One region of the Pseudocolwellia sp. G5-9 genome, then DNA from elsewhere that is predicted to be linked to it. Evidence: predicted binding sites of a transcription regulator. Region 1 holds the regulator's gene; each other region holds the start of a gene.
The links. Region 1 encodes sigma-54, which starts transcription at its own class of promoters, with help from an activator protein. Its sites were predicted from a motif close to GTTGGCACGNNNNTNGNNT; they were not measured.

Region 1 (10,927 bases):
CGGTATTCCCTGATTTTTTAAATATCAGTGAACGACCTCATATTAAAGGGGCGTTAGCCAGTAGCTCGTTTGATAGTGAAGGTGTTAAAACTATTGATAGAGAAATTATTACTAAAGGCTGTTTAGAAACATATTTATTAACCACATATTCAGCTCGAAAACTTGGTTTAGAAACCACAGGGCATGCGGGAGGCATTCATAATTGGGTATTAAATGCCGAAGGCGAAGGTCGAGGTGGTAATTTTGATCAAATGTTGAAAAAGCTTGGTACAGGCTTTTTAGTTACTGAGCTTATGGGCCAAGGTGTGAATGTTGTAAATGGTGATTATTCGCGTGGTGCTGCAGGCTTTTGGGTAGAAAATGGCGAGATAGCTTTTCCTGTTTCTGAAGTGACGATAGCGGGTAACTTGCAAGATATGTTTAAAGGTTTAATCGCTGTAGGTGATGATGTTGATATGAGAGGAAGTATCCGTACAGGCTCTTTATTAATGAATGAAATGCAGGTTGCTGGAAATTAATTAATCCGAACTTGAGTGAATTAATACTCAATGACTTTTCATTATCATTAAAAACGCTCACTACTAAGGTAATGGGCGTTTTTTATAACTAACCTGAACTTTGGTTAACGGGTTTTATAATATTTTGATTTATAATAAATATTTATAAAAAGCACTTGGTATACCTTGAGTTTTTATAAGACAATTAAGCTCAGTGAGGAATTTAAGAGTATATCAAGGCGTGTTTGCGTATCAATAACAATAACTGGTTTATTGGAAGTAAAAACAACGCAGATAGGCGCTTAAATAGCGTTATTGAGTAAAGTAGCTTAACCAAAGTTCAGGTTAACTAAGTTAAAAGTAAGGTCGCTGTGCCTAAAAAGGCAAATATACCTACTACATCTGTTACTGTGGTTAATATTACGCTACCCGCTAAGGCAGGATCAATATTCATACGTTTAAGTAATAATGGTACTGATACGCCAGCTATTCCTGCTGCTGTCATATTCATTAACATAGCAAAGGCGATAACAGCACCTAAAGTAAAGTCTTGTTTCCATATAGCGACAACACTCGCAATGAGTAGCGCCCAAATGAGGCCATTAAGAAAACCAACAGCAAGCTCTTTTAATAATAAGGTTTTAGAGTTACTTTCACCGACATGTCCTAGTGCCATACCGCGTATGACAAGCGTTAATGTTTGATTTCCTGCAACTCCGCCCATACTAGGTACAAGAGAGTTAAGTACGGCTAAAATAGCAAGTTGTTCAAATAATCCTTCAAACATACTGGTAACGGCTACTGCGAGTAACGCCGTGATTAAGTTAACACCTAGCCAGATAGAACGTTGTTGCGTACTTTTTAATACGGGAGCGAAAGTATCGGCTTCGTCATCTAAACCCGCCATACTCATCATAGAGTGCTCAGCTTCTTCACGAATTATATCGATAACGTCATCTATAGTAATACGACCTAGTAAATGTCCGTTATCATCAATAACGGGTGCAGAAAACCAGTCATACCTTTCAAATAATTGAGCAACTTCATTTTCAGGCATGTTAACTGAAATCGCTTCTATGTCTTTGTCGATAAGGGTTGATGTTATAACATCTGGCTTTGCTGTTACTATTGCGGCTAGAGACACTGAACCGATAAATTTATCAGACCTGTCCACCACATAAAAAGAATCGGTAGACTCAGGTAGCTTACCTTTTAAACGTAAATACCTTAATACCACATCTACCGACACATCAGGACGAATGGTAATGGTGTCGGTATTCATAATACCGCCAGCAGTATCCTCCTCGTATGATAATGCTTGCTCCACACGACTTCTGTCTTGAGAGTCCATTGAGTTTAATACGCTTTGATAGGCGCTATCGGGTAATGTTCTTAGTACTTCCGCTAAATCATCTACATCCATGCCCTCAGCAACAGCTGCGAGCTTTTCAGGATGCATACTTTTTAGAATGCCTTTACGAACTTCTTCATTTAGTTCTTCTAGAACATCCCCATGATTGTCGGGATCGATAAGTTGCCATAAAACAGTACGACTTTTAGGAGGAGATGACTCTAAAATTAAAGCTAAGTCATAAGAGGGCATGTTTTGCAGTAACTTTCGAACGTAAACAAACATACCGCTACCGAGTGCGGCATTAACTTCTAGGAGTTTTTGTTGGTTATATTCTTGTTCTGCAATTTCTGGCATAAAACCCTTCATTTAGCTTCTTAGGCGGATTATGTTTACTTCATACTTTGAATTCTACTGAAAAAGAACTCGTAATAATTGATGTTGTGTTATATCAAGTTGAATCATAAATGGCTAAGTGGCCAATTAATTAACTTGGTATCATTTATGAGTAACGCTAAATAGTACACATTATCTGTATTGAGTATGACAATATTTGGGGGTACTTATGACAGTTAGTTTAACTTAACTTAATTGTTTTTTCAGCTTTTTTCTAGTGAATGTTGTGATAGAGAACTTACAACGCGGTTATTCTTCTTCGTCAAATTTGTCAGAAAACAATTGGCAAATACTTTTTATTGCTTCTTCCGCATCAACACCTTCCGTTACAACTGTAACGGTTTTACCTTGGCTACCAGCTAATAGCATTAACCCCATAATACTACTTGCATCAGCAGAGTTATCATCTAAAGAAACAGTTACTGAGGTATTAAATTTTTGACATAACTGTGCCAGTTTTGTTGCCGCGCGGGCATGTAAGCCAAGTTTATTAGTTATAACTAGGGTTTTTTCACATTTTTTCATGGGATAACCTTATATCTACGCCACCCTTAGGTACTTGCTATGGTGATGTCTCTGTGTCGTGATTGAACATCTTCGCGTTCTTTTCTTAAATTATTTGCTAGAAGCTCAGCTATGTAGACTGAACGGTGCTTTCCGCCAGTACAGCCAATAGCAATGGTAACATAACTTCGGTTGTTACGTTCTAAGTGAGGTAACCAGGTCATCATAAAACTATTAATCTGCCATATAAATTTAGTGACTATGGGTTGGCTTGATAAATAGTCTTTTACCGGTTGATCTAATCCTGTATAGGCTTTTAATTCTTTATCCCAAAAGGGATTAGGAAGAAAGCGTGCATCAAACACATAATCAGCATCTTGCGGTACGCCATGCTTAAAACCAAATGATTCAAATACAACCACCATAGAGCCAGACTTTTTACCCAAAATACGCTCTCTTACTAAATCTGCAAGTTGGTGAGGCGATAGTTGGCTGGTATTAATGTATAAACCTGTACGGGTAGATATTGGTTCTAATAATTTTTTTTCCAAGGCGATAGCCTGATCGAGAGCTATATTTTGCTTAATGAGAGGATGTAACCTTCTTGTTTCACTGAATCGTCTAATTAAATCACTGTCATCAGCATCTAGGTATAAAATATTTAAATCAACAGTACTAGGGAGATAGTCTAATATTTCAGAAACATCTTGAGGGTTGTTAGGTAAATTACGTACGTCAATGCTCACTGCGACATTTTCATAATCATTGATAACGGTATGTGTTAGTGCCGGTAGTAAATTAACTGGAATATTGTCGACACAATAATAACCTAGATCTTCTAACACTCTTAATGCGACAGACTTTCCTGAACCAGAACGTCCACTTACTATGATTAACTTCATTGAACTGTTCGTTCCTTTTTATAACGACTAATTTCTATTTTCTTGAATAAGATTATACAAAGCTTCATTGCTTTGGCATTTACGCACTTGTTTTGCTATTTGCTTATCACTGAATAGCTTAGCAATACTCTGCAAAGTGGTTAAATGTTCTTTACAAGCGTCTTCGGGAACGAATAACGCAATAAAAATATCAACAGGCTTGTTGTCGATTGCGTCAAAATCTACAGGTATATCGGTAGTTACAATAATTGCTACAACTGATTTTGCATTAGGTAAACGACCATGAGGAATAGCAATACCGTTGCCTATTCCTGTTGATCCTAGTTTTTCTCTTGCGATTAGGCTTTCGAGTAATTCGTATGCACTATGTTCAACAATTTTATCTGCTGCTATGGTACAAATTTTATCGAGAACGCGCTTTTTGCTAGAGCCAGATACTGCACAAAATGTGCAATCTGGCATTAAGATATCTTGCAAAGTCATAATTACTACTAAAGCCTGTTTTTTATAGGTTAATGGTGGGTTGTTTTGCCTTTGTGTTTTAATATTTGACGATCTAGTTTATCGATTAAAGCGTCAATTGAGGCATACATATCATGGTTTTCTGCTGTAGCATGTACTTCTGTTCCCTTTAAATGAACAGTAGATTCAGCTATTTGATTTGATTTTTCAATGGTTAACACAACATGAACATTATTGATCTGATCAAAATGACGTTCTAATTTTGAAAATTTCGTATTAACGTATTCGCGTAAAGAGTTTGTGATTTCTACATGATGACCAGTTAAATTGATTTGCATAAGTTAAACCCTCTTTTAGTGATATTTGAAAAATTAAATTAAACTTTTTCGTTGGTTTGATGGTGGAATGGACAACGATTCTCTATATTTTGCTACGGTTCGACGAGCCACTTGTATACCTTGCTCGGCGAGTATTTCTGCCATTTTATTATCACTTAATGGTTTGGCAGGAATTTCTGCGGCGACAAGTTTTTTGATAAGCTCTCTGATTGCTGTTGAGGAGCAATCGCCACCATTTTCGGTACTAACATGGCTGGAGAAGAAGTATTTAAGTTCAAATATACCTCTTGGTGTATGCATATATTTTTGTGTTGTTACACGTGAAATAGTAGATTCATGCATTTCAACGGCTTCGGCTATATCGTTTAAAACCATAGGTCGCATAGATTCAGGGCCATGCTCAAAAAAGCCTTGCTGGCGCTGAACAATACAATTAGACACTTTTAATAGTGTATCGTTTGTTGACTTCATGGTACGTGTCATTGCTGCATATTGTTGGTTAACAGACAACTTAGGCGCGGTATCTGGATTTAACTCAACAACCCAACGACCATTTTTCTTTTCAACGGATACGTCAGGAATAACATATTGATCGTCACTTTTAACTACGCTGTCACCAGGACGAGGATCTAATGATTGAATTAAGCGAAGGACTTCACGTAATTGATCTTCTTTTAAGCGTGTTTTACGCATTAACTGACGATAATCTCTACTACCTAGTAGATCGATATAATCTTTAACAACTTGCTTGGCTTCTTTTAACCAAGGCGTTGTTAGTTCAAATTGATTCAGTTGAATCAATAAACAATCAGAGACTGAACGAGCCCCTACACCTACAGGATCAAATACGTTAATTCTTTTTAGTACTGCTTGTATTTCATCGAGTTCAACACCTTCAATGCCAACACAGTCTAAAATATCTTCACAGGAAACGGTTAAATATCCAGATTCATCTATGGCTTCAATAATCGCTATTGCAATGGTTTTGTCTGTGTCACTAAAAGGTGTTAATTCCATTTGCCATAAAAGGTGATCTTGCAGCGAGTCTTTAGTTTCGCCTTGGTAGGTATAATCTTCAGAAGGAGAGCTAATGCTACCTGTGTTTGATACGCCAGCACTGTAGCTTTCGTCCCACGTAGTATCCATGTTTAACTCTTCAGGAATATCTGTGTTTCCCATGGCTTCTGTGGTTGTCATTTCATCTATAGTTGGGGAAGAGTCTTCAGTGCCGTCTGTTTTTTTTGAATCTATTTCTTTTGTCGCATTTGCGGAAAATGCATCTTCTAAATTATTGACTGATTCATCTTGGGTATTAGAAGGACTTTCATCAACTTCTAGCAAAGGATTACTCTCCAATGCCTCTTGAATTTCTTGTTGTAAATCCAACGTAGAGAGTTGCAACAGCTTGATGGCTTGTTGTAACTGCGGTGTCATCGTTAGATGTTGTCCGATACGGAGTTGTAAAGAAGGGCGCATCTACGTATTTTTTATCCTATTCATTAATAATACAAAACGATAAAACAATATAAATATTGTTGACTGCTTATAGATAACTATAGCGTAAATTGTTCACCAAGGTATACATCTCTTACATGCTGATTGGAAAGTATTTCTTCAGAGGTCCCTTCAGCGATCAGTTCACCATGACTTACAATATACGCATGCTCGCAAACATCGAGTGTTTCTCGAACATTATGGTCTGTAATTAATATACCTATACCACGTTGCTTTAAGTGAATAATAATTTTTTTTATGTCGCCAACAGAAATAGGATCTACGCCGGCAAACGGTTCATCTAATAATATAAATTTTGGGTCTGCGGCAAGTGCTCTGGCTATTTCGACTCTGCGGCGTTCACCACCAGATAAGCTCATACCTAAATTATCTTTAATATGACCAATATTAAATTCTTCCAATAAGTGCTCTAATCTTTCTTCTCGTTCGATTTCATTAAGGCCTTTTTGAGTTTGTAAGATGGCCATAATGTTATCGTATACACTTAGCTTTCTAAAAATTGAAGCTTCTTGTGGCAGATATCCAATACCTTTTCTAGCGCGTTCGTGCATAGGTAATAAGGTGACGTCTTCATCGTTAAGAACAATAGAGCCTTCATCGTTAGGAACAAGGCCGACTATCATATAAAAAGAAGTGGTTTTTCCTGCACCATTAGGCCCTAGTAAACCTACGATTTGACCAGCGTTGACCTTTAACCCTACATTTTTTACAACCTTACGACCTTTGTAAGATTTAGCTAAACCTTTTGCGATTAACGTTGAGGTAGTCATGACTTATTGAATGTCCTGAGATAAAGTGGGTTTTGTTTTTTCTTTGGGCTGAATAACTGTTTTTACTTTATCGTTTTTATTACTTTCAGCATTTACGTATTCTGTTTCTGAGTTATAGGTAATTTTACTACCGCTTACTTCGCTACCATCTTGTTTCAGTAACGCTTGCCCAGATATGGTTACGGTATTTAAAGACGGTTCATATCTGATTTCATTAGCTTGAAGATTAATAGGTTTACCGTCTTCTAATGTTTGTTCAAAGGTTGCAGGCTTACCTTTTGCTATATAGGTTTTTTCACCTGTTGTTGTGTCTGTAAGTACTTGCACTAAATCAGCTTTGATGATCAATGTACCTTGTTTAATAACAACATTATCGATGTAGCTGAATATTTTGTTTTTAAGATCAGCTGACTGACGGCTGGCGTCAATACTTAGCTCTTGATTTAAATCAATTTTTTTAGCTAAAGCACTCGTGCTTGCTAATGACGATAGTAAAAGCAGTAGTAAGCTACTTTTTAATTTTTTTGAAAATAGTTTGCACATGTTCGGTTAGTGTCATCTGTTTGGTGTTAATATCAACAATTAGCCCAGAGCCATACATAGTAAAGCCATTACCTAAAACGACGATAGCTTGTTCTGAACTAATAATATTTGTATTTAAATCTAATTCTATTGATTTACCATGAATTTCTTGTATCAAGCTATCAGGATCAGTAGCTTCTATTTTTACTCGGTTTTTTAAGCTTACACGGTTGTTCTTAAACAGTGTGCCTTCTTTTGAACTGACTTTCCATGGAACATTTTTATTTTCTGGATATATCGTTAAGCTTGGAAACTCAAAGTGTGTAACTTCTATATCTGAATAGTGCTCCATTCTTTGAGCATCAATTATATGGCTTAGCCCGCCTTTATTATTAAATGTGTTACTTTTTAACGATTCGGCAATAAAATCAGGTGTTAATTCAGTAGCAACATTTTCAGTTATTTGTTCTTTGGATTGCAACCACTCAACTAAGCCGTATGCAATACCAGCTAATAATAAAGCAAAAAAAGCTAAGCTATATAGCCGAGTCATATACTAGCGCCAGTTGCATGTTCAAGTGTCCCTTGAGTTTGCATAATTAAATCGCACACTTCTCGTACTGCACCAAAACCACCTTTGGTATAGGTGGTGTAATGAGCAAGTTGTAATATTTGAGGATGAGCATCATTTACGGCAATACTTAAGCCAACATAAGCCATACATTCATAGTCAGGCATGTCATCACCAATATAAGCGACTTGTTCAGGCGCACAATTCATTTGGGTTAATATTTCTTTTAATGCGGGTAATTTATTTTCTTGGCCCTGAATAATATATTTTACATTGAGAGCCGTCATTCTTGTTTGTACAATATTTGATTGTCGGCCAGTAATTACTGCAACATCAACTCCGCTTGCACCTAATGCTTTTATGCCATAACCGTCTTTGGTATGGAAAGCTTTTAGCTCTTCGCCATTATTTCCTAAATATATTCGTCCATCTGAAAATACCCCGTCGATATCACAAATAAAAAGTTTTATTTGTTTGGCTTTGTCTAGAATGATTTGTTCGACATGTCCGTAAAGTGTGTTCATTTATATGATCCCCGATTTCAGAAGGTCGTGCATATTCATCGCACCAATAGGAGTATTGTTTTCGTTAACAATAATAAGACCATTAATTTTTTTGTCTTCCATTATTTTTAATGCTTCAGCGGCTAGCATATCGGGAGGTGCGACTGTAGGATCCTTCGTCATTACACTTGTTATCTCATCTTGATGAATATCTACTTTTTGATCTAAGATTCTACGTAAATCGCCGTCAGTAAATAATCCAACCAATTTGTTGTCATCAACAATAGCCGTCATTCCTAAACCTTTTAATGACATTTCAACGAGTGCATCTTTAATTTTTGCCGTACTTTGTACTACCGGTACGCGCTCATTGCTATGCATTACATCAGATAATCGTAGTAATAATCTTTTACCTAAGCTACCACCAGGGTGAGATAATGCAAAATCGTCAGCAGTAAAACCTCTCGCGTTGAGTAAGGCTACAGCTAATGCATCTCCCATAACTAAAGTGGCAGTGGTACTTGATGTAGGCGTTAATCCTAAAGGACAAGCCTCTTGAGAAACTTTAATACAAATGTGAGTGTCAGCTATATCAGCTAACGTTGAATTTGCATTACCTGTCATGGCAATTAACTTGCTGCCCATGCGTTTAATTACGGGAACTATAGATAAAACTTCAGCGGTTTCGCCTGAGTTAGATATGGTTAACACAACATCATCTTGTCTGATCATGCCTAAATCACCATGACTTGCTTCACCAGGGTGAACAAAAAAAGCGGGTGTTCCTGTACTGGCTAATGTCGCTGCTATTTTCCCACCAATATGGCCAGATTTTCCCATACCAATAACAATAACTCGTCCTGTACAGTTAAACATTAACTGACAAGCTAATTCAAAATCATCGTTTATATATTGTTTAATATCTTCGATGGCTTGTTTTTCAATATCAATAACATTGAGAGCCAGTTGTTTAAATTGTTTCATGGATGTCGTCTCGTTAATTTATTTCAATGGCGAGAAAAGTAATATTTGATACGCAATGAAAATACCCAGTAAAAGTAAGCCTTTGAGACGAGTGATTCTGAAATTACCTAACTTACGAGTAAAACAAATAACAAAGAGCAGTAAAGTCACTCCTAACATAATAGGCGCATCACGCGTCGCTGCCTTTTCATCAATATCGCCCGGCGCTATCAATCCAGTTAATGATAATACAGCCAAGATGTTAAATATATTCGATCCTATGATATTACCTAAAGCTAAATCATCCTCTTTTTTAATGATACTAGCAATACTCGCTGCAAGTTCTGGCAAACTAGTACCAATAGCCACAATTGTTAAACCAATGACTAAGTCACTTATTCCAAAAGAGCGTGCAATAAACTCAGCTGAATCTATTAAATAAGAGGCGCTTAAAGGGAGGAGTATCATGCCAACAACTAACCAAAGTACAGACATGCCAGTGCTAACTGGTTCAGGAACATCACTTTCAGCACCTAAAATTAAAGGGTCATCTACTGGCGCTGTTTTAGCTCTTCTTAATGTAATAACCAGTAGTGCAATTATGTAGGCAAAAAAACCGATAATAAGAATTAAGCCTTCAGTAAAGCTAAAGTGATAATCTGACAGCATCCAATAGGCTAATGCTGTAACAGCTAAAATAAGTGGGATTTCACGTTTTACGGTGCTTGAAGAAACCGTTAATGGTTGAAGCAATGCCGTAATACCTAAAACAAGGGCTATGTTGGTTATGTTAGAGCCTATCGCATTGCCAATAGCTGTATTAGGATTGTCTTGTAGTGAAGCTGTTGCGGCAACCATCATTTCAGGAGCTGATGACCCCATGGCAACTATAGTTAAACCTATTATCATTGGAGAAATACCTAAATTTCTCGCAAGTGAAGAGGCACCAAATACAAATTTATCAGCACTCCATACCAAAACTACAAGTGCTACCAGTAAAATTAAAACTTGAATGAACATTAACGACTCCCATCAGTTAAGGTAAATTGTCGCTGGTTGAGGACAAAATAAAAAGAAGTTTTATCAAAACCTACAGAAAAATTTTAATTATGCTCATTGATTAATCAATTTTTAACTAAATAGCGAGGAATATGATGATAATAAAGCATGCATTTAAAAACTTAGCTAAGAGGTTCTTACAATTTCTTACACTTATAGACGTTTCCTAACGTTCTTTGAACACATTTAATCACTAATTTCTAATGAAGTATTTCACGTGCTGGGTTAGAATTCTTTCGTACTTAAACTAATTTACAGTGATGTCCTTTAATAATATGCCAGATAATCTTGTTGATATTAAAAATATGTCTTTTAAGCGTGATGAACGTGTAATTTATAATGACATTAGCTTATCCATTCCTAAGGGAAAAGTTACGGCTATCATGGGGCCAAGTGGAATTGGTAAAACAACTTTATTAAGATTGATTGGCGGGCAATTAAAACCGCAGTCAGGCAGTATTATGTTTAAAGGGCAAGATATACCAAAGCTTGCTCGCAATGACTTATATGAGTTACGTAAAAGCATGAGTATGCTTTTTCAAAGTGGTGCGCTTTTTACCGATATGTCTGTTTA
Region 2 (10,927 bases), 1.0 Mb from region 1:
TGCTTTTATTTCTTGTTGGATACTTTTGTTGTTTCTATCAGCAAGTGTTTCGTGATTTCCAACAGAAAACTTTGAAAAAGGGTGCGCTTGATTGATGGTTTCTTTATGCACATCGTAAAGTCGTCGAATATCATCTTTTAATTTTAATTTATATTCAGCATCAATATTTTCTCTTTCTGATTGTACAAATGCTTCAGAGAGAAGGGGAGAGGTAAAAAATTGACTAAAACGGTCTAAAGCTTCTTCAAAAAATTGATGATTAATATCTAAAAAGTAACAAGTATGCTCTGTTGCTGTCCATGCATTATTGCTTCCGCCGTGTTGGCTAATAAATTTTTGATATTCACTACCATCAGGATATTTTTCAGTTCCTAAAAATAACATGTGCTCTAAAAAGTGAGCTAAGCCTTGCCTGTCACAAGGATCACTGAAATGACCAACATTAACAGCTAGTGCCGCTGCAGACTTTTTGGTTTCATTATTATTTATTAATAAAACACGTAAACCGTTATTTAACGTAATAGCTAAATAGTGCTTATGATCATTAGGGCTTGTTTTCAAAGGAGGCTCCCGCTTTAGTTTGTTGTATTTTTATACGTCACACGAAAACTAAGCGATGTGTTGTAATCTATTTTTAGCTTTTAAATTACCGTATGGAATAAGATGAGTCCATTATATTCTTAACAGTTGTTATAAAAAAAAGTTGTATTGCTTTACTATAGCCTCAATTTGGGAAAGCTGTTGCATACATTGAGTATGCGTGGATAATTTATGCAAGTTTATATAATGCGTCATGGTCAAGCATTTACTTCGGGTAGTAGTGACGCACTTCGTGGATTAACGGTTCAAGGTAAGTTAGAAGCTCACGTTATGGCTAAGTGGCTAGATTCTGAAAAAATCTCTATCGATCAAATTATTGTAAGTCCATTTATCAGAGCTCAGGAAACCACAAAAGAGTTAATTAGTTATTTAGGTGACGATATATTAGTTACCACGCTAGATTTTATTACTCCTTCAGGCTCTGCTGAGCAAATGCATGATTATATAGACGGTGTATGTGTTACGGATAAGATCAAAACCTTGCTTATCGTTTCTCATATGCCATTAGTTAGTTACTTGGTGGCAGAGTTAACCGTTGATGGTAATGGGCCTATTTTTCAAACCGCTGGAATTGCTCATATTGATTACGATACAAAACGTATGAAAGGGCATATGGTAAGTTTAACTTCTCCAAATGAGCTGTGTTAATTTGTGATAAGTTTAGCTGGTTTTTATAGAGTAAACTTATCTTCTATTTCAATTAGCGCTAAAATGGCGCCATTTCCCCCCCATTCTAATGGTGCTTGATGAAATGCCATTACATCAGGGTGTTGTACCAACCAATGAGGTACTTTGTTTTTGAGTACTCGAGAGCCTAGCCCATGTATGATGCAAATACAGTGAGCATGCTCTTTTTGACAGGCAAATAATAAAGACGCAATTTCTAATTTAGCTTGTTGCTGATCAAGTCCATGCAAATCTAATATAAGATCCGGCGCGTAATCACCTCTGCGTAATTTTTTAGCTTCAAATGTGTCCACATCTTCACGTATATATTTTAATGGTCCTTGCTGATTAAGATCCGGCTCAAAGTCATCAGAAAAATAAAATTGTGCATTTTGTTTATTTGATTCTTTATCTTTAATAATTCTTTTGGTTTTAGTGCTTTTCTTTGAGGGTTGAATTTTATCCTGTACAATAGGCTTTACTTTACCTACAGCATCTTTGAATAGTTGTTTTTCTTCTGGCGTTAAGCTGTCTTTTAGTTTCATGTCGTCAGTTTAAAAACATCTATCAGTAATCACAAGCCTCTTATAGGAAAACATGTGAAAGAGTTGAACTTTTCATCTATTAATGAACAATTAAATACAACAGGCGATTTTGTTCGGTTTGCAACAAGCCAATTTAATCAGGCAGATCTTTATTTTGGGCATGGTACAAATAACGCTTGGGATGAAGCTATTTCATTAATTATGTTTACGCTAAATTTACCTGAAAGTTTATTTGAGCAAGTTTTTTCTTGTCAGTTAACCTCAGACGAAAAAAACAACGTATTATCGATTATTGAAAAACGTATTGTTGAAGAAATCCCTGCTGCGTATTTAACTAATCAAGCCGTTTTTGCCAATTTACCCTTTTATGTTGATCAACGTGTTTTGGTACCTCGTTCTCCTATAGGAGAGCTAATTGAAAATAGATTTGTAAATTTAATTGATGAAAACAGCGTACCTCATAGAATTTTAGATTTATGTACAGGTAGCGGTTGTATCGCTATCGCATGTGCTTATGCATTCCCTGAAGCTGAAGTTGATGCTGTTGATTTATCGATTGATGCGCTAAATGTTGCCAACATTAATATAGAAAATCATGGTTTATCAGAACAAGTTATTCCAATTCAATCTGACGTTTTTTCTGGGGTTGAAGGGCAAGTTTATGATTTAATTGTGACTAATCCTCCTTATGTTGATCAAGATGATGTTGATTCCCTTCCGCAAGAGTATTTACATGAGCCTGAAATGGGCTTGGGATGTGGCGAAGATGGGTTAGACATTGTTAGAAAAATATTAGCGGAAAGTGCAGCGTACCTATCAGAAAATGGTATATTAATTTGTGAGGTAGGTAACTCACAAATTCATGTTGCATCAGTATATCCCGAAGTACCGTTTAAGTGGCTAACGTTTGAACATGGTGGTCATGGTGTGTTTATGTTAACCAAAGCACAATTAGAAGAATTTTCAGACATTTTTAAACAAAATGTATAGATTTATTTTGAGTTTTATTTTCAGTAAAGGTAGTTAATTTAGTATGTCAGGTAATACGTTCGGAAAATTATTTACAGTAACCACTTATGGTGAGAGCCATGGTTTAGGTTTAGGCGCCATTATTGATGGTTGCCCCCCTGGTTTATCCTTAACGGAAGAAGATCTGCAAGTTGATTTAGATCGACGTAAACCTGGTCAATCTCGATTTACTACAGCTCGTCGCGAAGATGACGAAGTTACCATTATGTCAGGTGTATTTGAAGGTAAAACAACAGGTACGCCAATTGGCTTAGTGATCAAAAATAAAGATCAGCGTTCGCAAGATTACGGCAATATCTCTGAAAGCTTTCGCCCTGGGCATGCTGATTATACCTATTGGCAAAAATACGGTATTCGTGATTACCGTGGTGGCGGGCGTTCTTCTGCTCGTGAAACTGCTATGCGAGTGGCCGCAGGCTCTATTGCTAAAAAATTCTTAAAAGAAAAACTCGGTATTGTTATTCGTGCTTGTGTAACACAAATTGCTGATATAAAAGCGGAAACGTACGATTGGGATATTGTAGAAACTAATCCGTTTTTCTTCCCTGATGCCAACAAACTTGAACAGCTTGATGAATACTTACGCGACATTATGCGCCAAAAAGATTCTATTGGCGCCAAATTAACGGTTGTTGCTGAAAATGTGCCTGTTGGTTTAGGTGAGCCAATTTTTGATCGATTAGATGCTGATATTGCTCATGCGCTAATGGGGATTAATGCCGTTAAAGGTGTTGAAATTGGTGACGGCTTTGAAGTAGTTAATCAAAAAGGCTCTGTACACCGTGATGAACTTACGCCTAATGGCTTTGCCAAAAATAGTGCTGGTGGTGTTTTAGGCGGTATTTCTTCAGGTCAAAATATTGTTGCACATATTGCACTTAAACCTACATCAAGCATTGGTGTTAGTGGTAAAACCATTAACAAACAAGGTGAGTCTACTGACTTAATTACTAAAGGTAGACACGATCCGTGTGTTGGTATTCGAGCTGTTCCTATTGCTGAAGCTATGCTGGCGTTAACGTTAATGGACCATTATATGCGTAATAGAGCGCAAAATGCTGATGTTATGTGCGAAACGCCTGATATATCAAAATAGTTAATCCTATTCCTTTAAGGGGAATAGTATAATTTATCATCATAAGCCGATATAAAACTTTACTTTATATTGGCTTACTTTTTTATGTTTTTGCTTCTCATTCAAGCGTTATTTATACCCGTTATCATTCAAGATGCAGGTTTCAGTGGGAACTAAAAACAATTTAGGCACAGATTTCATGTTCCAGACGAAATCTAAGTACATACATCCATGTATGCAAGGCATTAAGTTTACGTCATGGTTATTCTCGGTAACTGTTCCTGCGTTACCCTAATGTCCTACATTCGTGTAGGAACCTTACTAAAGTTAATAAGCCCCATAAATTGTTTTTAGACCCATCGGAGAAGCGCTTGAGCAAAATCACTTCATCAACAATGCTTTTTATAAGGGAACGACCATTATTACAAAGTATTGCCTTGAATTGATATCGCTCAAGTGCTCTGAAATACGCAGCTTGAGTGGTAACGGGTATATATCAAGCGCATTAATGAATAGACTTATTTTAAACGAAGCTAAATGGTCAATTGGTTATTGTGATTGTTCTTAGGAAAATAAATGAAGTCTGCATTGTTTTTACGTTCGTCATTTAGCTACTTTTGGTATTTTGGCTTACTTGGCTTGATCATTCCTTTTTTACCACTGTTTTTAGATGGAAAAAATTTTTCGTCTGTGGAGATAGGAGAAATACTTGCTATTTTTACAGCAACTAAAATTATTGGGCCTACATTATGGGCTGTTTTGGCTGATAAAACAGGCCAGCAGCTAGGAATTATCAGGTTAGGGGCTTTTTTAGCCTGTGCTTTTTTTACGTTTCTTTTTTGGCTAAATGATTATTGGCCCGTTGTTTTTTGTTTAGCAACTTTCAGCCTATTTTGGACCGCAATTTTACCTCAGCTTGAAGTTATGACACTTAACTCTATCAGGCGAAGTGCCAAAATTTACGCACGTATTAGATTGTGGGGAAGTATTGGTTTTATATTTTTTGCCGTTGTAGCAGGGGAAGTCATTGAGCAATTTAGTTCGGAAGCTTTTACTTACATAGGTTTTATTATTTTATTGGGTTTGTTTTTATCTACGTTATTAATTAAACAGTCTAAAATTAAGCAGTCTCAAATTACCAAAACCTCATCCATTAAAAGGAAACTTTTCAATATAAATTTTGCTGTGTTTTTTATTGCGGGTTTATTATTACAATTAAGTTTTGGTCCTTATTATAGTTTTTTTGCTTTGTATTTAAGAGACTTGCAATATCCCGGTTTTGCCGTAGGCATATTAATTTCTTTAGGGGTTATTGCTGAAATCACTATTTTTATTTATGCAGGTAAAATATTTAAACATTTTAGTATTAAAAATATTTTAGTCTTTAGCCTTATAACAACATCTTTTCGCTGGTTTTTGATGGGGCATTTAGGTGACTCTATGTTAGTTATGATCCTATCTCAGGCAATACACGCCGCAAGTTTTGGTTTATATCACAGTGCGTCAATACAGTTCTTACAACGACATTTCGATCCTAGTCAACAAAACAGAGGTCAAGCCGTATATATTGGTGGTGTTTATGGTATTGGTGGTGCAATAGGTGCGTATTTAGCGGGTGTGCTTTGGTTAAATGGTGCAGGTTCAACTACTGCTTTTGATATGGCCATGCTTGCTGCATTTATTGGTGCTATTCTCGCTTTATTTATTAAGGTAAGTGATCGAGACAAAAAGACTTAATCCGATTTAATTATTTGATTTTTTATTAGATTAAAAAAAGTCGTTAATCTATTTAAGCATAAATTGAAGCCGATTAGAGGGAGCTCTAGTCGGCTCTATGAGCAGGGAAACTACAGGTTTTCCTGAGATTAATTCATATTACAATGAAGCGTGAGGGCCAAACACTTCATAATGAATACGCTCTTCACAAACACCTAGTTTCATCAAGTCTGTTTTAGCAAATTTCATAAAACCAACAGGTCCGCATAAGTAAAAATTACCATCGTTTAACGGTAGATCAACTTGGTTAAAATTAATAAAACCATGATGAGTATTTTCTTTTTCGATAGCTTGCTCTTTATACCAAGTATTGTAAGACCAGCCCTTGCTGTGACATAAATCTTGAGTACGCTTTGCGAATGAATGTTGATCCTCGTTTTCACAAGCGTGAATATAATGAATTTGATTGTCGTAATCTTCATCAGCCAGTTTTTCTAACATAGCTTGCATAGGAGTGATACCTACACCTGCAGAAATTAAAACCACTGGCGCTTCACGATTCACAAAAAAGAAGTCACCCGCTGGTGCATGTAAATCTACTAAATCGCCAACATTTAGGTTGTCGTGTAAGTGATTAGACATTAAACCATTTTGTTCACCTAGCTCTCGTTTTACCGAAATACGATAGCTTTTACCATTTGGCTTATCGGACAGAGAATATTGGCGTATCTCTATATGTTCACTACCTGAGGGTGTTAATTCTATTCCAATATATTGCCCTACTTGATAATCAAGAACAGGTTGTTGATCCATTGGTTCAAAAACGAAGCTTGTAACTAAGGCTGATTCCACTGTTTTATCCACTAAACAAAAAGCACGTTTGCCTCGCCAACCGCCATAGCTTGCTTCGCGTTCACGGTATAACTCTTCTTCGCGGTTAATAAATATGGTAGCTAATACGCCATAAGCAGCTGTCCACGCAGACTCTACTTCTTCAGTAAATTGTTCAGGCAGGAGCTCTCGTAAGGTTTCAATAAGATGCAAGCCTACAATTTGATAATGCTCTGGTTGAATATGAAAGCTCGTATGTTTTTGTGTAATGCGCTCAACGGCATGTTTTAGTACGGCTAAATTATCAATATTTTTAGCGTAAGCTAAAATTGCTTCAAATAAAGCGGTTTTCTGGCGTCCTGTTTTTTGGTTACTCATATTAAAAATATTTTGTAATTCGGGATTATGAGTAAACATACGTCGATAAAAGTGATCGGTAATAGCTGGCCCGCCAGCTTCTAATAAAGGAATTGTACTTTTTACAACAGCAATATGTTCGGTAGTTAACATTAATGGCTCCTAAGTGATTAAATATGTAATGCCCACCTATTAGTTCATTTACATTGCTACAAGGTAAATAAAGCCTAATTAAAAAATGGGTAAATTATTGTTAAAAACGTAATGAATTAAGCATTACAATAGTTGAGCCATCTTTTATTTATATTTTAATTTCAAAGGTTTATGTTTTTATTTGTATTTTTTATTGATTTTAAGAGTCAAAATGACTCCTTGATTTTTGTGTCTTTTTGACTTTTTGTTTTTTATTTGACACACTGGGACTGTGTTTTACTTAAATGATTGATGCTATGAATGAAATTTCTTCAGCGGCACTTATTGAATTGTCGTTAAATTTAACTAAAAGTCTCACTAGTAATGATCGTTTTGATAATTTGTTATCGACGATCAGAAAAGCTATTACTTGCGAAGCCGTTGCTGTACTTGCAGTTAAAGGTGAATACTTGGTGCCTTTAGCGCTACAAGGGTTAAGTAAAGACACGCTAGGGAGACGCTTTGTTATAGCTGAACACCCGCGTTTAACTAAAATTTGCCAATCAGAAAAATTTGTTAGGTTTCCAAGTAATTGCCCATTACCCGATCCGTATGATGGTTTGTTAATTGCTCATGACGGCGATTTACCTATTCATTCATGTATGGGGATACCGCTACACTTTGAAGACCGATTAATTGGTATTTTGACTTTAGATAGTTTAATTCCTGAACTTTTTGACAACATTCCTGAACGTACATTGGAATTGATCACCGCAATGGCTTCAGTGAGTTTAAATACTGCTTTAACACTTGAACAGTTAGAGCGAAATATTGATCATTCCAACCAAGTTGTTGCTGCATTAAGTCAACCTAATGTTGTTTCTGAACAAAATGAATTAATTGGCCAAAGCGCCAAAATGATACATTTGAAGAAAGAAATAACACTTGTGGCATCATCACATTACAACGTATTAATACAAGGTGAGAGTGGTTCAGGCAAAGAGCTAGTGGCACATGACATTCATCAACAATCTTCTCGAAACACTTTACCTATTGTTTATGTTAATTGTGCCGCATTACCTGATAATTTAATCGAAAGTGAGTTATTTGGTCATGTTAAGGGCGCTTTTACCGGAGCTGATAAAAATAGAGCAGGGAAGTTTGTTATTGCTGATGGTGGTACTTTGTTTTTGGATGAAGTAGGTGAGTTACCTTTAGCTGCACAAAGTAAGCTACTTAGAGCTATTCAAAGTAATGAAATTCAAGCAGTAGGGCAAGACAAACTAATCACTGTAGATGTAAGAATTATTGCAGCCACTAATCGTAATTTACAAAATGAAGTTGAAAAAGGAAACTTTCGAGCCGATTTATTTCATCGTTTAAATGTGTATCCAATTGAAGTCCCACCTCTAAGAGAAAGAGTAGGGGATATTGCCTTATTAACAGGATTCTTTATTGAAAAAACGAAACGTAAATTAGGTATTAAGCAACTTAAAACATCACCAGATGTTATTGAGTATTTATCTGCTTATCATTGGCCGGGTAATATTCGTGAGTTAGAACATTTATTAAGCAGAGCCGCTTTAAAGGCTTTTGCTAAACAAAAAAATAAAGCGGTGGTTAAAATAACATTAAGTGATTGTGATAATTTAAGTAATGAGTTTTTTAATCAAAATAGAACAACTCTCCAAGAAAAAATGAAAAGAATAGCTGAAAGCTCTGTTCAGTCGTCAATGAACTTACGGCATGAAGTCGATGAATTTCAAAAGATGTTGATCAGTAAAGTATTAACTGAAGAAAAGGGGAGTTGGAGTATGGCCGCTAAACGTTTAAATACGGATAGAGCAAATTTAAATCGTTTAGCAAAAAGATTGGGGGTTAATGTAATAAAAACAGTCGTCTAAATATATTATTGTATTAGGAATAGGTCGTTGTTAACGAAAAATAGATATAAAAAAGGTGAACTGAATTCAGTTCACCTTTATCAAGGTTAAAAGTAATAGAAATTACTTAACTTCTTCACCTGCAGCTTGTTTATCAGCATGGTAAGAAGAGCGAACTAGTGGGCCACAGGCTGCGTGGTCAAAGCCCATTTTCATAGCTTCTCTTTGAAACATGTCAAAGTCGTCAGGGTGTACGTAACGTTCAACTGGTAAATGATGCTTACTTGGTTGTAGGTATTGACCAATGGTTAACATGGTTACACCATGAGCGCGTAAATCACGCATTACTTCTAGTATTTCTTCGTTAGTTTCACCTAAACCAACCATAAGGCCTGATTTAGTAGGAACAGTAGGATTAGCTTCGCCAAATTTCTTCAATAAATCTAATGACCATTGGTAGTTGGCACCTGGGCGAGCTTTGGTATATAAGCGTGGTGCTGTTTCCATATTATGGTTGAAAGTATGAGGAGGATGAGCGTTCAGTATTTCTAATGCTTTATCCATACGACCACGAAAATCTGGAACTAATATTTCAACTTTGGTGTGTGGAGAATGTACGCTAATTTCTTTAATACATTCAGCAAATTGTTGTGCACCGCCGTCACGTAAATCATCTCTATCTACTGAGGTAATAACTACGTATTTAAGTGCCATGTCTTTCAAGGTAAGAGCTAGTTTTTTAGGTTCGTCTTGATTTACGGCTAAAGGACGACCGTGACCTACATCACAAAACGGACAACGACGTGTACAAATATCACCCAAAATCATAAAGGTTGCTGTACCGTGGTTAAAACATTCAGATAGGTTAGGGCATGAGGCTTCTTCACATACTGAGTGTAAATCATGTTTACGTAAAGCTGACTTTATCGCGTCGATACGATCTGTTGTTCTTGGTAATTTTATACGTAACCATTCAGGTTTACGTAACATTGTTTCTCTTTCAGAAGGAACAACTTTAATAGGGATATGCGCCATTTTATCGGCGTCACGCAGTTTAGTACCAGCTTCTATACGTGATGATTTAGTTGTCATTTAATGTTTCCAACCCTGTTTTATATACAATAGTGTTTGAGTTTAAAAGAGTGCTTATATGCTTAACTAAAGACTCTCCTGCTTCTAATACGTTTTTTGGTCCATTTAAGGTAGAGGTTTGAACCATTTCTAAACCTGCGTAGCCACATGGATTAATGAGTAAAAATGGTGACAAATCCATGTTAACGTTCAATGCTAAACCGTGAAAAGAACAACCTTTTCTTACTCTTAAGCCTAACGATGCTACCTTTTTGTTATCTATATAAACGCCTGGAGCATCAGGTTTTGCTACTGCTGTAATGCCATAGTCATTAAGTGAATCAATAATCGCATTTTCAATTAGTGTAACAAGATTTCTTACACCCATTTTTCTTCTACGAAGGTTAATTAATACGTATAAAACTTGCTGTCCTGGTCCGTGGTAAGTTACTTGCCCGCCACGATCTACTTTTACAATAGGAATATTACTTGTACTTAGTATGTGCTCTTCTTTACCTGCTTGTCCTTGTGTAAAAACAGCAGGGTGCTCAACTAACCAAATTTCATCTAATGTTTCATCATTACGATTATCCGTAAAGCTCTGCATGGCATGCCAAACGGTTGTGTAATCCGTTTGATTTAATTGTCTAACAATCAAGGAGTCATTCATACATTGGCCTTGGTATATAGTAAACGGACTGATGTGTTAAACGTATTATAAAAGAATAAAAATGACATTACATTGTACAGCTTATAAGGATTTATATTTATGGTGCGATTATTCGTATTAAAGTACGTAACGTACTTCTTCAATAGCAGTAAGTGTTTTATAAATTGTTTCAATATGATCTTTACTTGTTACTGTTACCGCAATTGAAACTGAATGATAGTTTCCTTTCGAACTAGGTTTTATTTTGGGAGAATAATCATCCGGAGTATGTTTTTGTAATTCAGCAATAATAAGATCTGGCAGCTCATCACAAGCAACACCCATTACTTTGAAGTTTAAAACGGTAGGAAAC
Region 3 (10,927 bases), 2.1 Mb from region 1:
TGGCACCAAAGGCGTGTTGCCCAATGGCAAAGTAAATTTACATATAAAACGTGTGTTAGATAAGAATAACAATTTTTTAGCTCCTTCCGGCTACTCAGCGATGAGTTTTCTCGCTGATAACGCCTACGATTGCGCTGAAGAAGGCGCAAATATCATCTCAATATCTATAAAAGGCCCATCAAATACTTATACCCAATACGGTGAGGAGGTTTTTCAAGCGGTATACGACAAAAATGTGCTTGTGGTCGCAGCCAACGGCAATCAAGGGCATGTAGCACCAACCGAGGAAAAAATCTATCCCGCATCCTTTTCTTCAATTATCGCTACAGGTTCAATCAATATCAATGATGAAATTAGCAGTTTTTCGAATCAATTAGCTGAAACTGAATTGGTTGCCCCTGGTGGTGGTATTTATTCCACCATGCCGATTGGGAAGGAATACTTTAAAAACTATGCTGCGGAGTTACGCATTAACGGTGAATTGTATCCTTATAGCATTACGAGTGGGTATTTGTTGGCACCTATTACAGCCAAGCTTTCTTATTGTGATAAGGAAAATCCTTGTCTTCCTGAACAGGTAAAAGACACGATATGTATTGCTCTTGTTAATTGGTATCATTGCAACGGCATTGGGTTAGATTCATTGTATACACTAATGTTGTCTGATTTTGAATCTGATACGTATACCAGTGGAACATCCAATTATCTGTCTACCCTTTCTGTCAGTTATCTAGATCAACTAAAAACGTTAGTGGGACAGACAGTCACGTTAGAAATAGAAACGAAAGGAACCGATGGTTATAGCTATGCAAATGGTACCTCCATGGCAACACCTTATGTGGCAGGGGCCGCTGCATTAGCGTGGAGTAATAACCTAAAATGTACTGCCGCCGAAGTGCGTGCAGCCCTGAGCGCATCAGCAAAAGACTTAGGTGTTGAGGGTTGGGACCCTGTTTATGGTCATGGTCTGGTACAAGCCAAAGACGCGTCTGATTACATGGCCGAGCACTGCGCGGCCTATAATACAGTTAATACAGTTATCACTTATCCAGCAGGGGATACTTATGTACGTGATGGATCTTATGGGGATACTAACTTTGGATTAGCAGAAAACTTAACCGTTAAATCCATTTATGATTCAACGGAATTTAAACGCAAAACCTTTGTTAAATTTGATAACTCCGCTTACGACGATCTCGTTATTCAAAATGCCACGTTAAGGTTCTATGTTTCAAGCGTCAATACCGATCCAACTCGAACGATTCATTTTTACGATACCACCGCAACATGGGATGAAATGTCTTTAACTTGGAACAATGCTCCGAGCACTAATGAGCTGGTTGGAACAGTGGAAGTATTGAATACAACAGGGCCCGATTACGAAGAAGATACAAGTGGTACTTGGTATGAACTGGATATCACAGACTACCTAAAAGAGCATAAAGACGAACCAGCTGTCGCATTTATACTACAAAATGAAAGTACATCGTCTTTAGGTAAAAGCAATTTTGACATAGCATCAAAAGAAAGTGCATATCCAATGGAGATTATTGTAAATAGAGCGAATTAAATTATTATTAATCAATAAGGATATTTATTAATTAATTTGGTAATTCAAAGCGTAGCGGTGCAGTCGATACTGACGGAATCAGTGTCGAAGGCGCGGAAAAAACATGTACAACAAGTGACTTAGACTATGGTTGGTCTGTTTTTGAACTAGACTTTAAAGAGCTGTAGTGAACAACTAATTTATTAGATCCTCCTATTTTACATTTAAGACTCTTGAGTTTGTAAACTAGGTGTTTGTTGTTCGAGTTATTTTTAATAATCAAAATAAAACGGAGTCGTCAGGCTCCGTTTTTCTTAACCATTCGTAGATTTTTTACACCTAGTTGCTTGAGTTATTTAGCATGCGCTTGCGAGTCTATAGGGCAATTAGAATGACAAATAGAGGTATTGTATGACAAAACTTAATCGTAGAAATTTTTTAAAAGGTGGGATTTGCTTAGGTGCCGTAGCAGGGGTATCTAGTGTTGTGGATGCGAGTCAAAGGCGCCCAAGATTTAAAAAACATAAACATACTAATAAAACAGCGGTTGTGATTGGCTCAGGGTTTGGTGGTTCTGTTGCTGCATTGCGCTTGTGTGAAGCGGGTATTCCTACTATTTTACTCGAACGAGGTAAAGACTGGACCTATTTTGGTGAAGATACCTTCCCAACAATAGCCGACAGTGCCGATGATGGGCGTACTACCTGGTTAGGAACACTAGACGCTTTTACCTTGCAAAAGAAAGTACCACTTTATACGGGTTTAATGGAGCGTATTTATGGCAACAATATAGGGGTGGTATGTGCAGCTGGACTAGGAGGAGGTTCGCTGGTTTACGGAGGGGTGTTATTACAACCAACACAAAGTGCTTTTGAACAGGTATTCCCTTACTTAGACTATAACCAAATGAATGAGGTTTATTACCCCAAAGTATTAGCTAAAATAAGTGGGGGAAGTATCCCAGATGATATTTTAAATACAAACAATTATCGAGCGATGAGCGCATTCAAACAAGACGCTGAGGCCGCGGGGCTGGATGTGTCGGCTACTGAGGTGGGGTTCGACTGGAATATTATTCGCAAAGAGATAAAAGGGAAGCGTAATGCTGCTGCTTCAGTTGGCGAATACATATATGGCTGTAACAGCAATGCCAAAAATACCCTCGATAAAAATTACCTGAAAGCCGCGATGCAAACAGGAAAACTGCAAATTTTAACATTACATAATGTTGTACAAATTAATCAAGCAGATGATGGTCAATATCATATACAGTGCGAGGTACTCACTACAGGCGGTGACGTTATTAAATTGCATGATATCAAAAGCCAATATTTATTTTTAGCAGCGGGCTCCATGAACACAACTAAGTTGTTATTAAATGCCAAACAAAGTGGTGATTTACCTGAACTAAATGAATATATTGGACAATATTGGGGAAATAATGGCGACGAGTTAACTATGACTGTTGCTGGTAGTAGCGATATAGGTTCGCTGCAAGGTGGACCAGCAGCTATGGCGGCACATGATAATAGCAATCCGATAAAACCAGTAACCTTTATGCACTCTCCAACTACGGGCTTTGGAGAGGTACAATTTCAGTTAGGTATGTCGGCCCCCGATAAGTTAGGTTCACTAAGTTATAATGCCAGCGAAGATCAGATATTTGTCAATTGGCCAACTGATGCCCTAACGCAATCTCACAGCGCTTATACTCATTCGTTACAAAATATTGCGGCGCAAAGTAATGCTGTAGTAGTACAAAACCCATCGCTCGCGTATACGTCGTGGCACGCTTGTGGTGGCGCTGTAATGGGTAAAGCCTGTAGTTACTTTGGAGAGGTAGATGGTTATCAAAACCTTTATGTAGTTGATAGCGCTCTATTACCTGGCTCGGCGGGTATGTCGAACCCCGCGCTTACCGTTGCAGCCAATGCTGAACGCATTATGGAAAAAATACTTCCTCGGTTGGTAGCAGAATGCCGTGGCAGACATAACCCCTAATCCTTCGATAAAATTGAACAAATGCCTGTTCCAAAAGTTTTGCTTTCGATAATAAAGAGAGCGTTCTAAAGGTACAGGCATGAGTAATAAAACAAAGCGATATTATTATGGTATAGCGCAAAACTCTCAAAGCGCTTTATCATTGAAACAATTAACGACCAATTAAAGCGTCCACATTAGCGCATCACTGCATCATTTAAGCACATTCAGTGTCACAATCTATCTATCTTTTTATATAAGCTATTGATAATAAATATTATTTAAGTTTTTTAAGTATTGGTCCAATACTTGGATGATCCTATTTATATATTATTTTTATAGCTATCGAGAAAGATATGAATTCTATAAAAAAGTTATCACAACAGAGTGATACTAAACAGAAATACAACATCTTATTAATTGAACATGAATTGTGTAAACGAAACAACCTAGTGAAAGTATTAGCAGGTACTCATTATGAAATTTGTTGTGTATTAAATAGCAGTAGTCTACTCAGTGACGGCCCTGATAACGTGTCGTTAATCAAAGAAGTTGAAAAACATAATCCTGACATTCTTGTAATTGATGTCGAATTCCCTAAAAAACGTATGCTTGAAAGTTTAAATTATATTTCTAAATATTCACCTAAACCTATTGTTATGTTTTCGGAGCAAGAGGGCACAGATCTCATTAATTTACTCATTAAATCTGGCGTTACTGCTTATGTAGCAGGAGAAACAGACTTTAGACGTATTAAGTCGATCCTTGATACTGCGATTGTTCGATTTGTTGAACATGAAACCTTAAAACAAGAACTTGCTTTAGCTAAAAATAAGTTATCGAGCCAACGTACTGTTGAACAGGCCAAGTTATTGTTGATGCAAAACAAAGACTATTCTGAGCGTGAGGCGTATCACAGCATGAGAAAAATGGCGATGGACAATGGCCAAAAGGTTGAAGACGTCGCTAAGAACATTTTGTCGTTGGCCGCTATTTTATAGCCATTGGTCGTGCACCAAATGTATAAAAATACGACCAAGATAGGTGCGAATCTATTTGAATAAATACTCTAACAACTTGCCTGGCTGTCGTAAGTTATTGTAAATCAATAAAAAGTAAGTTTTGGCGTAATACTTGTATTGATAAATATCAAAAAGTAACTGTTTAATATTGCAATAACGTAATATTAAACGCTAGGCGCTACTGTACAGATAAACTCTAAGAGTAGCGCTTAAACACATTAAACTAATGTTACTGCAACGGCGTAGTTATTTATTAGTTTGGCATTGTAGCCCATAGCGACTGAAATTTATTTTCACTGTCGTTATGGGCTTTTTTTATTTGGAGAAAAGTATGTTTGCTAAACCCTTAAAAAACTTTAATAAAACCATTTGTAGCGCAATTGTTGCGAGTACCTGTTTATTAACAAGTGTTATTACCACCTTGTCTGTTCAAGCTGCAGAATTAGGTTTTCCTGAAAAAGAAGAACTTAAATTTGGTTTTATTAAATTAACCGATATGGCACCAATTGCTATAGCTTATGAAAAAGGCTATTTCGAAGATGAAGGTTTATACGTAACGATTGAAGCACAAGCAAACTGGAAAGTTTTGTTAGACGGTGTAATTGATGGACGTTTAGACGGCGCACATATGTTAGCAGGGCAACCTATAGCCGCAACCATAGGTTACGGTACTAAAGCCGAGATTGTTACGCCATTTTCAATGGACTTAAATGGTAATGCGATCACAGTATCAAATGCTATTTGGGAACAAATGAAGCCACACATTCCTAAAATGGCAGATGGGCGTCCGGTGCATCCAATCAAAGCTGATGCATTAAAACCGGTTGTTCAAAGCTACATAGACAAAGGTAAGCCCTTTAAAATGGGTATGGTTTTCCCTGTTTCTACCCATAACTACGAACTACGTTATTGGTTAGCGGCTGGTGGAATACATCCGGGTTTTTATGCTCCACACAAAGGTGATACTGCAGGGAATATTGATGCGAAAGTACTTCTTTCTGTAACTCCACCACCACAAATGCCAGCCACAATGGAAGCCGGTACTATTCACGGTTACTGTGTGGGCGAACCTTGGAACCAACAAGCGGTATTTAAAGGTATTGGTGTTCCCGTTGTTACCGATTACGAAATTTGGAAAGACAACCCAGAAAAAGTATTTGGTTTATCTAAATCTTTCACTGAAAAATATCCAATTACCACTTTACGTTTAACACGTGCATTGATCAGAGCAGCTAAGTGGCTAGATGATAATGACAACGCTAATCGTCCTGAAGCCGTTAAAATTTTATCGCAATCAAACTATGTTGGAGCAGACTACAACGTTATTGCAAATTCAATGACCGGAACTTTTGAATACGAGAAAGGTGATAAACGCGCTGTACCAGACTTTAACGTATTTTTCCGTCATAACGCGACTTACCCTTATTACTCAGACGCTATTTGGTATTTAACGCAAATGCGTCGTTGGGGGCAAATTAGCGAGCACAAGCCAGACAGCTGGTACAAAGATGTAGCGAAAAAAGTTTATCGTCCTGATATTTATATTGCTGCAGCTAAATCGTTAATTGCTGACAAGTTAATTAAAGCCAGTGAATTTCCTGACTTTGAAAGTGAAACAGGCTTCCGTAATCCTCAAACACACTTTATTGATAATTTAGTTTACGACGGCACACAACCTAACGCTTATATCAATCAATTTAAAATTGGTTTGAAAGCTGACGATAAACTTTAACACTCACCGTTAAGTTTTGTTTGAGTCGTACTTTTAATTTAATCATGTGTTGCGTAGGCCATGTAAGTGGTCTGCGCAAAGGGGAGAAAAAATGACAACCTTAATAAGTAAATTAGTAGCTGGAACATCGAGTTTCAGTCAGTTTAAAACAAATTTCAGGCTTTTTAACCATTATGCAAAGCCTGTATTGTTACCTGTGATTGGTATGCTGATTTTTATGTTTTTATGGACAATAGCTGCCAGCAGTATTAATACATCACTCGGTAAGTTTCCAGGTCCAGCTGAGGTTGGTACTCAAATGGTCAACCTTTATCAAGAACATGTAGCAGAGCGTGATAAAGCGGATGCATTTTATCAAAGACAAGATGAACGTAATGCGAAAAGGGTGGCAAAAGATCCTACTTACGAACCTAAAATACGTGCGTATACAGGTAAAGAAACCTTTTTAGACCAAATTATTACCAGCTTAATTACGGTAATGAGTGGTTTTATACTTGCCGCCGTTTTTGCTATACCACTGGGTATCGCTATTGGATTAAGTAAAAATTTAAACACAGCCATTAATCCTATTATTCAAATTTTTAAACCCGTTTCACCTTTAGCTTGGTTGCCTCTCGTAACCATGGCAGTGAGTGCCTTGTATGTATCAGATGACCCATACTTTGCAAAATCATTCGTTAACTCATTAATTACTGTAACGCTTTGTTGTATTTGGCCAATGGTTATTAATACCTCTGTGGGTGTGATCAGCATAAACCAAGACTGGGATAACGTAAGTAAAGTATTACGTTTACCTAAATTAAAGCATATTCAAAAAATTGTAATTCCTGCCGCTATTCCTTCAATTTTTACCGGTATGAGAATGTCGTTAGGTGTGGCATGGATGGTATTAATTGCCGCTGAAATGTTAGCTCAAAACCCAGGTTTAGGTAAGTTTGTATGGGACGAATTTCAAAACGGTAGTTCAGACTCGTTAAGCCGCATTATGACTGCTGTAGTGGTAATAGGTTTTATTGGATTTTTATTAGACCGCACTATGCAAAAAATTCAATATCACGTGTCTTGGAATAAAGACAGCGCAAAACTGTAGCCCATAATTTATCAGCTTATATCCATAATATTTATCCGATTGTATTTACACATTCGAGTTAGGAAAAAATATGACAACGTTATTAAACATTAGCAAAATCGATATGGTTTTCCCAACCCCTAAAGGGGACTTTACTGCGCTACAAAATGTAGATTTACAAATTAAAAAGGGTGAGTTTATTTCATTAATCGGCCACTCTGGTTGTGGCAAATCAACAGTGCTTAATGTAGTTGCTGGTTTATACCAAGCCACTAAAGGTGGTGTTTTACTTAATAACAAAGAAGTAAGAGAGCCAGGGCCAGAACGTGCTGTTGTTTTTCAAAACCATTCTTTACTACCTTGGTTAACTTGTTACCAAAATGTTGAACTTGCTGTTAAAGAAGTCTTTAGAAATAAAATGTCGGCCAGCGAGATGAAAGATTGGATCAATCATAATATTCATTTAGTGCATATGGACCACGCCGCACATAAGTTACCTGATGAAATATCAGGTGGTATGAAACAACGAATTGGTATTGCAAGGGCACTGGCTATGCAACCCGAAGTACTCCTAATGGATGAACCCTTTGGTGCATTAGACGCCTTAACGCGTGCACATATGCAAGACTCTTTAATGGAAATTCAAGATGAGCTAAACAACACCGTTATTATGATCACTCATGATGTTGATGAAGCCGTATTACTATCAGACCGTATTGTAATGATGACTAATGGTCCTGCGGCAACTGTGGGCGAAATTCTTGATGTAAACCTACCTAGACCACGAGATCGTTTAGCTTTGGCTAAAGATCCTAATTACAACAATTTACGTTCATCGGTCCTCACTTTCTTATATGAAAAACAACGTAAAGTGGAAACGATTACAACATCAAAAAAAGCTGAATCTAAAAACGAAGAAGTCGCTTAAAAATTGATACCAATCAACAACTTTTAGAATAATAACTTTAATATAAACCTAATTATTAAATATAGGACCTTAAACATGAAACTAAGTAAAATAGCTGTACTTATGACTGCAACTTTAGCGTCAACATCGTTAACTGCTTTTGCTGCGAATGACTCAAAAACAGTATTAGATTTTAATCTACGTTATGAGTCTGTTGATCAAGACAACGCACTTAAAGATGCCAATGCATTAACTTTACGTACACGCCTAACGCACACAACAGCAAGCTATAATGGTTTTACCGGTGTAGTAGAATTTGAAGACTCGCGTGTTATAGCGGGTGTAGATGATTACAATAATACTAACGGGCTAAATGCTGGCGTTTATTCTGTGGTAGCAGATCCTGAAACAACTGAATTAGACCAAGCATTTATTCAATACAAAAAAGATAAGTTTACCGCTAAAGTCGGTCGTCAGGTTATTACATTAGACGGTCATCGTTTTGTTGGTCATGTTGGCTGGAGACAAGACAGACAAACGTTTGATGCGGCAACATTTATGTATCAAGCTTCTGATAAATTATCAGGTAGTTATTCATACATCAGTAAAAGAAACCGCATTTTTGCACAAGCGAAAGATTTAGATTCAAAAGATCATTTATTAAATGTGGCATATAAAACATCTATCGGTAAATTAGTGGGTTATGCTTATCTATTAGAAGTTGATAACAACACTGATAACGGTTTAGATACATTTGGTGTTAGCTTTACAGGTAAAAAAGACAACTTTTCATATGCAGCAGAACTCGCAACGCAATCTGACGATGCTACAGATGCTGATACAACCTATATTATGTTAGAAGGTGGCTATAACTTCGGTAAAGTTACCGCTAAATTAGGTTTTGAATCTTTAGGTAGTGATAAAGGCGTTGGTTTTTCTACTCCTTTAGCAACAGCACATAAGTTTAACGGCTGGGCCGATCAGTTCTTAGGTACACCGGATGTTGGGTTAGAAGATGTTTACGTTACGCTAGCCGCTAAAATATTAGGCGGCGGTTTAACTGTCACTTACCATGACTTTTCTGCCGATGAAGGTAGTGCTGATTTAGGTTCTGAAATTGATGCAGTTTACGCAAAAGGTTTTGCTAAAAACTATAAAGCAGGCGTTAAATTAGCTTCTTACTCTGCAGGTGATGCAGGTACAGGTATGGTTGATACAGATAAAATTTGGTTATTTGTGAGTGCTACATTCTAATATCCATTGGGTATAACACCTTTAAGTAAAAAGTACTAAAAGGTTAAATTATATAAAACGCACTTCGGTGCGTTTTATTTTTTTACACTTATCATGAGAATTTAAAGGTTAAATAAGTTACATTAATATTATAAATCATTATGCTAAGTTGAAATTTTATGGCTATTGTACGTATAAATGAATTTAAAAGTGCAGAAGGGCAAGCGGAAGCATTACTTGAGTTTTTGACCTCTATCAAACCTTATATTACAAATTCAGAAGGTTGTATTTCTTGTGAAATATTAACGCAACAAGATGATAAATCGACTTTTGTTATTATCGAAAAGTGGGAGTCTATCGAAAGTCATGTAAAATCTATTGCTGATTTTCCTAAAGACGATATGGCGAAAGCCATACCATTGTTTGGCGCTGCGCCAATAGGTCGATATTTTATGGATGTGTAATTTATACTAGGGTCTGTGGATTTTTGCTGATTATTTTGCAGCAGTTTATTAGCCTTTTATACAAGGCAGAGCTTAGGTTTCGTGGTTATTCTACTTTAATAAGTAACAACGTAGTAGAAATGACTAATAAACGCTGTTATATAGATTTGTTTAAATGCTTCTTGCACATTATTCAAGGAAATATACAGAGAGCAGTTATGCTACAGTTTTTGCGCCGCGATCAACAAGCATTTATTTCGAACGAAATTTAAACATAAAAGGTCAGCAGATCCTAATTCAAAGGGAATTTTTATGATTAACAAACTCATTAGCATTTTACTTTTTGGTATATGGTTTAAATTATATAACATTTTTTTCTATTCTTATTTTGATATACCCGTTGAGTTTGTAATAGGCGCGGGAATGAACTGGTTCAAAGTTTATTGGCTGTTCTTTTTTATAGCTATCACTCTATTAGCCTATAAAGGAATGAGTTTTTTTTATAAAATCAATAGCCGTAGAATAGAGCAAACAGAAAACCAATAATGTACTAACTACCATAGGCTTGCTGGAATGTTTTTACAGAAAAACCATTTAAAAATTGATCACCAATTTTCAAAACCGGTACACCTCTATATCCTATTTTAGAAAACTCTTTTTTACCTGCTGGCGTTTTAACATTACATAAACGATACGTAACTTTGTTTTTGTCTAAATATTGTTTAGCTGTATTGCAATGAGGACAGTTGGTCATTGTATAAAGTACAACGCGTTTCATAATAAACCTAAAATACTTATCTTTAAATTAGCGATTATATATCTATATCATCTCAAAATCAGGATTAATGACTAGAGCGTGTTGACCTTTGCGGTATATTTTTGAAACAGCTAGTTTAGTTATTATGCAAAGCTTCGTTTTTGATATGTCGTTATTCTACTTAAGAAAACGATAACACAGAAGAAATACCAATTTAGCAAAAAATATTTCATTG

Region 2: hmpA (NO-inducible flavohemoprotein) is a predicted target of sigma-54. The motif match lies at 7,096-7,114, and genes of this name have one in related genera.
Region 3: AC0L5Q_RS02850 (CmpA/NrtA family ABC transporter substrate-binding protein) is a predicted target of sigma-54. The motif match lies at 4,651-4,669, and genes of this name have one in related genera.

The regions. Positions count from the first base shown of each region.
Region 1 covers NZ_CM147893.1:2,745,776-2,756,702, reverse strand. The annotation lists gene pmbA (metalloprotease PmbA) at 1-518, shown strand, start outside; gene mgtE (magnesium transporter) at 847-2,205, opposite strand; gene AC0L5Q_RS11905 (HPr family phosphocarrier protein) at 2,494-2,769, opposite strand; gene rapZ (RNase adapter RapZ) at 2,796-3,650, opposite strand; gene ptsN (PTS IIA-like nitrogen regulatory protein PtsN) at 3,678-4,133, opposite strand; gene hpf (ribosome hibernation promoting factor) at 4,163-4,450, opposite strand; gene rpoN (RNA polymerase factor sigma-54) at 4,484-5,926, opposite strand; gene lptB (LPS export ABC transporter ATP-binding protein) at 6,004-6,735, opposite strand; gene lptA (lipopolysaccharide transport periplasmic protein LptA) at 6,739-7,278, opposite strand; gene lptC (LPS export ABC transporter periplasmic protein LptC) at 7,244-7,810, opposite strand; gene kdsC (3-deoxy-manno-octulosonate-8-phosphatase KdsC) at 7,807-8,352, opposite strand; gene AC0L5Q_RS11860 (KpsF/GutQ family sugar-phosphate isomerase) at 8,353-9,207, opposite strand; gene AC0L5Q_RS11855 (calcium/sodium antiporter) at 9,334-10,314, opposite strand; gene mlaF (phospholipid ABC transporter ATP-binding protein MlaF) at 10,629-10,927, shown strand, end outside.
Region 2 covers NZ_CM147893.1:1,750,147-1,761,073, reverse strand. The annotation lists gene AC0L5Q_RS07630 (insulinase family protein) at 1-561, opposite strand, end outside; gene sixA (phosphohistidine phosphatase SixA) at 772-1,248, shown strand; gene smrB (endonuclease SmrB) at 1,272-1,811, opposite strand; gene prmB (50S ribosomal protein L3 N(5)-glutamine methyltransferase) at 1,866-2,801, shown strand; gene aroC (chorismate synthase) at 2,845-3,936, shown strand; gene AC0L5Q_RS07605 (MFS transporter) at 4,492-5,652, shown strand; gene hmpA (NO-inducible flavohemoprotein) at 5,791-6,972, opposite strand; gene norR (nitric oxide reductase transcriptional regulator NorR) at 7,257-8,855, shown strand; gene lipA (lipoyl synthase) at 8,958-9,926, opposite strand; gene lipB (lipoyl(octanoyl) transferase LipB) at 9,916-10,575, opposite strand; gene ybeD (DUF493 family protein YbeD) at 10,693-10,927, opposite strand, start outside.
Region 3 covers NZ_CM147893.1:663,181-674,107, forward strand. The annotation lists gene AC0L5Q_RS02835 (S8 family serine peptidase) at 1-1,570, shown strand, start outside; gene AC0L5Q_RS02840 (GMC family oxidoreductase N-terminal domain-containing protein) at 1,961-3,550, shown strand; gene AC0L5Q_RS02845 (ANTAR domain-containing response regulator) at 3,886-4,530, shown strand; gene AC0L5Q_RS02850 (CmpA/NrtA family ABC transporter substrate-binding protein) at 4,883-6,283, shown strand; gene AC0L5Q_RS02855 (ABC transporter permease) at 6,375-7,373, shown strand; gene AC0L5Q_RS02860 (ABC transporter ATP-binding protein) at 7,444-8,280, shown strand; gene AC0L5Q_RS02865 (alginate export family protein) at 8,356-9,513, shown strand; gene AC0L5Q_RS02870 (putative quinol monooxygenase) at 9,672-9,956, shown strand; gene AC0L5Q_RS02875 (glutaredoxin family protein) at 10,486-10,713, opposite strand.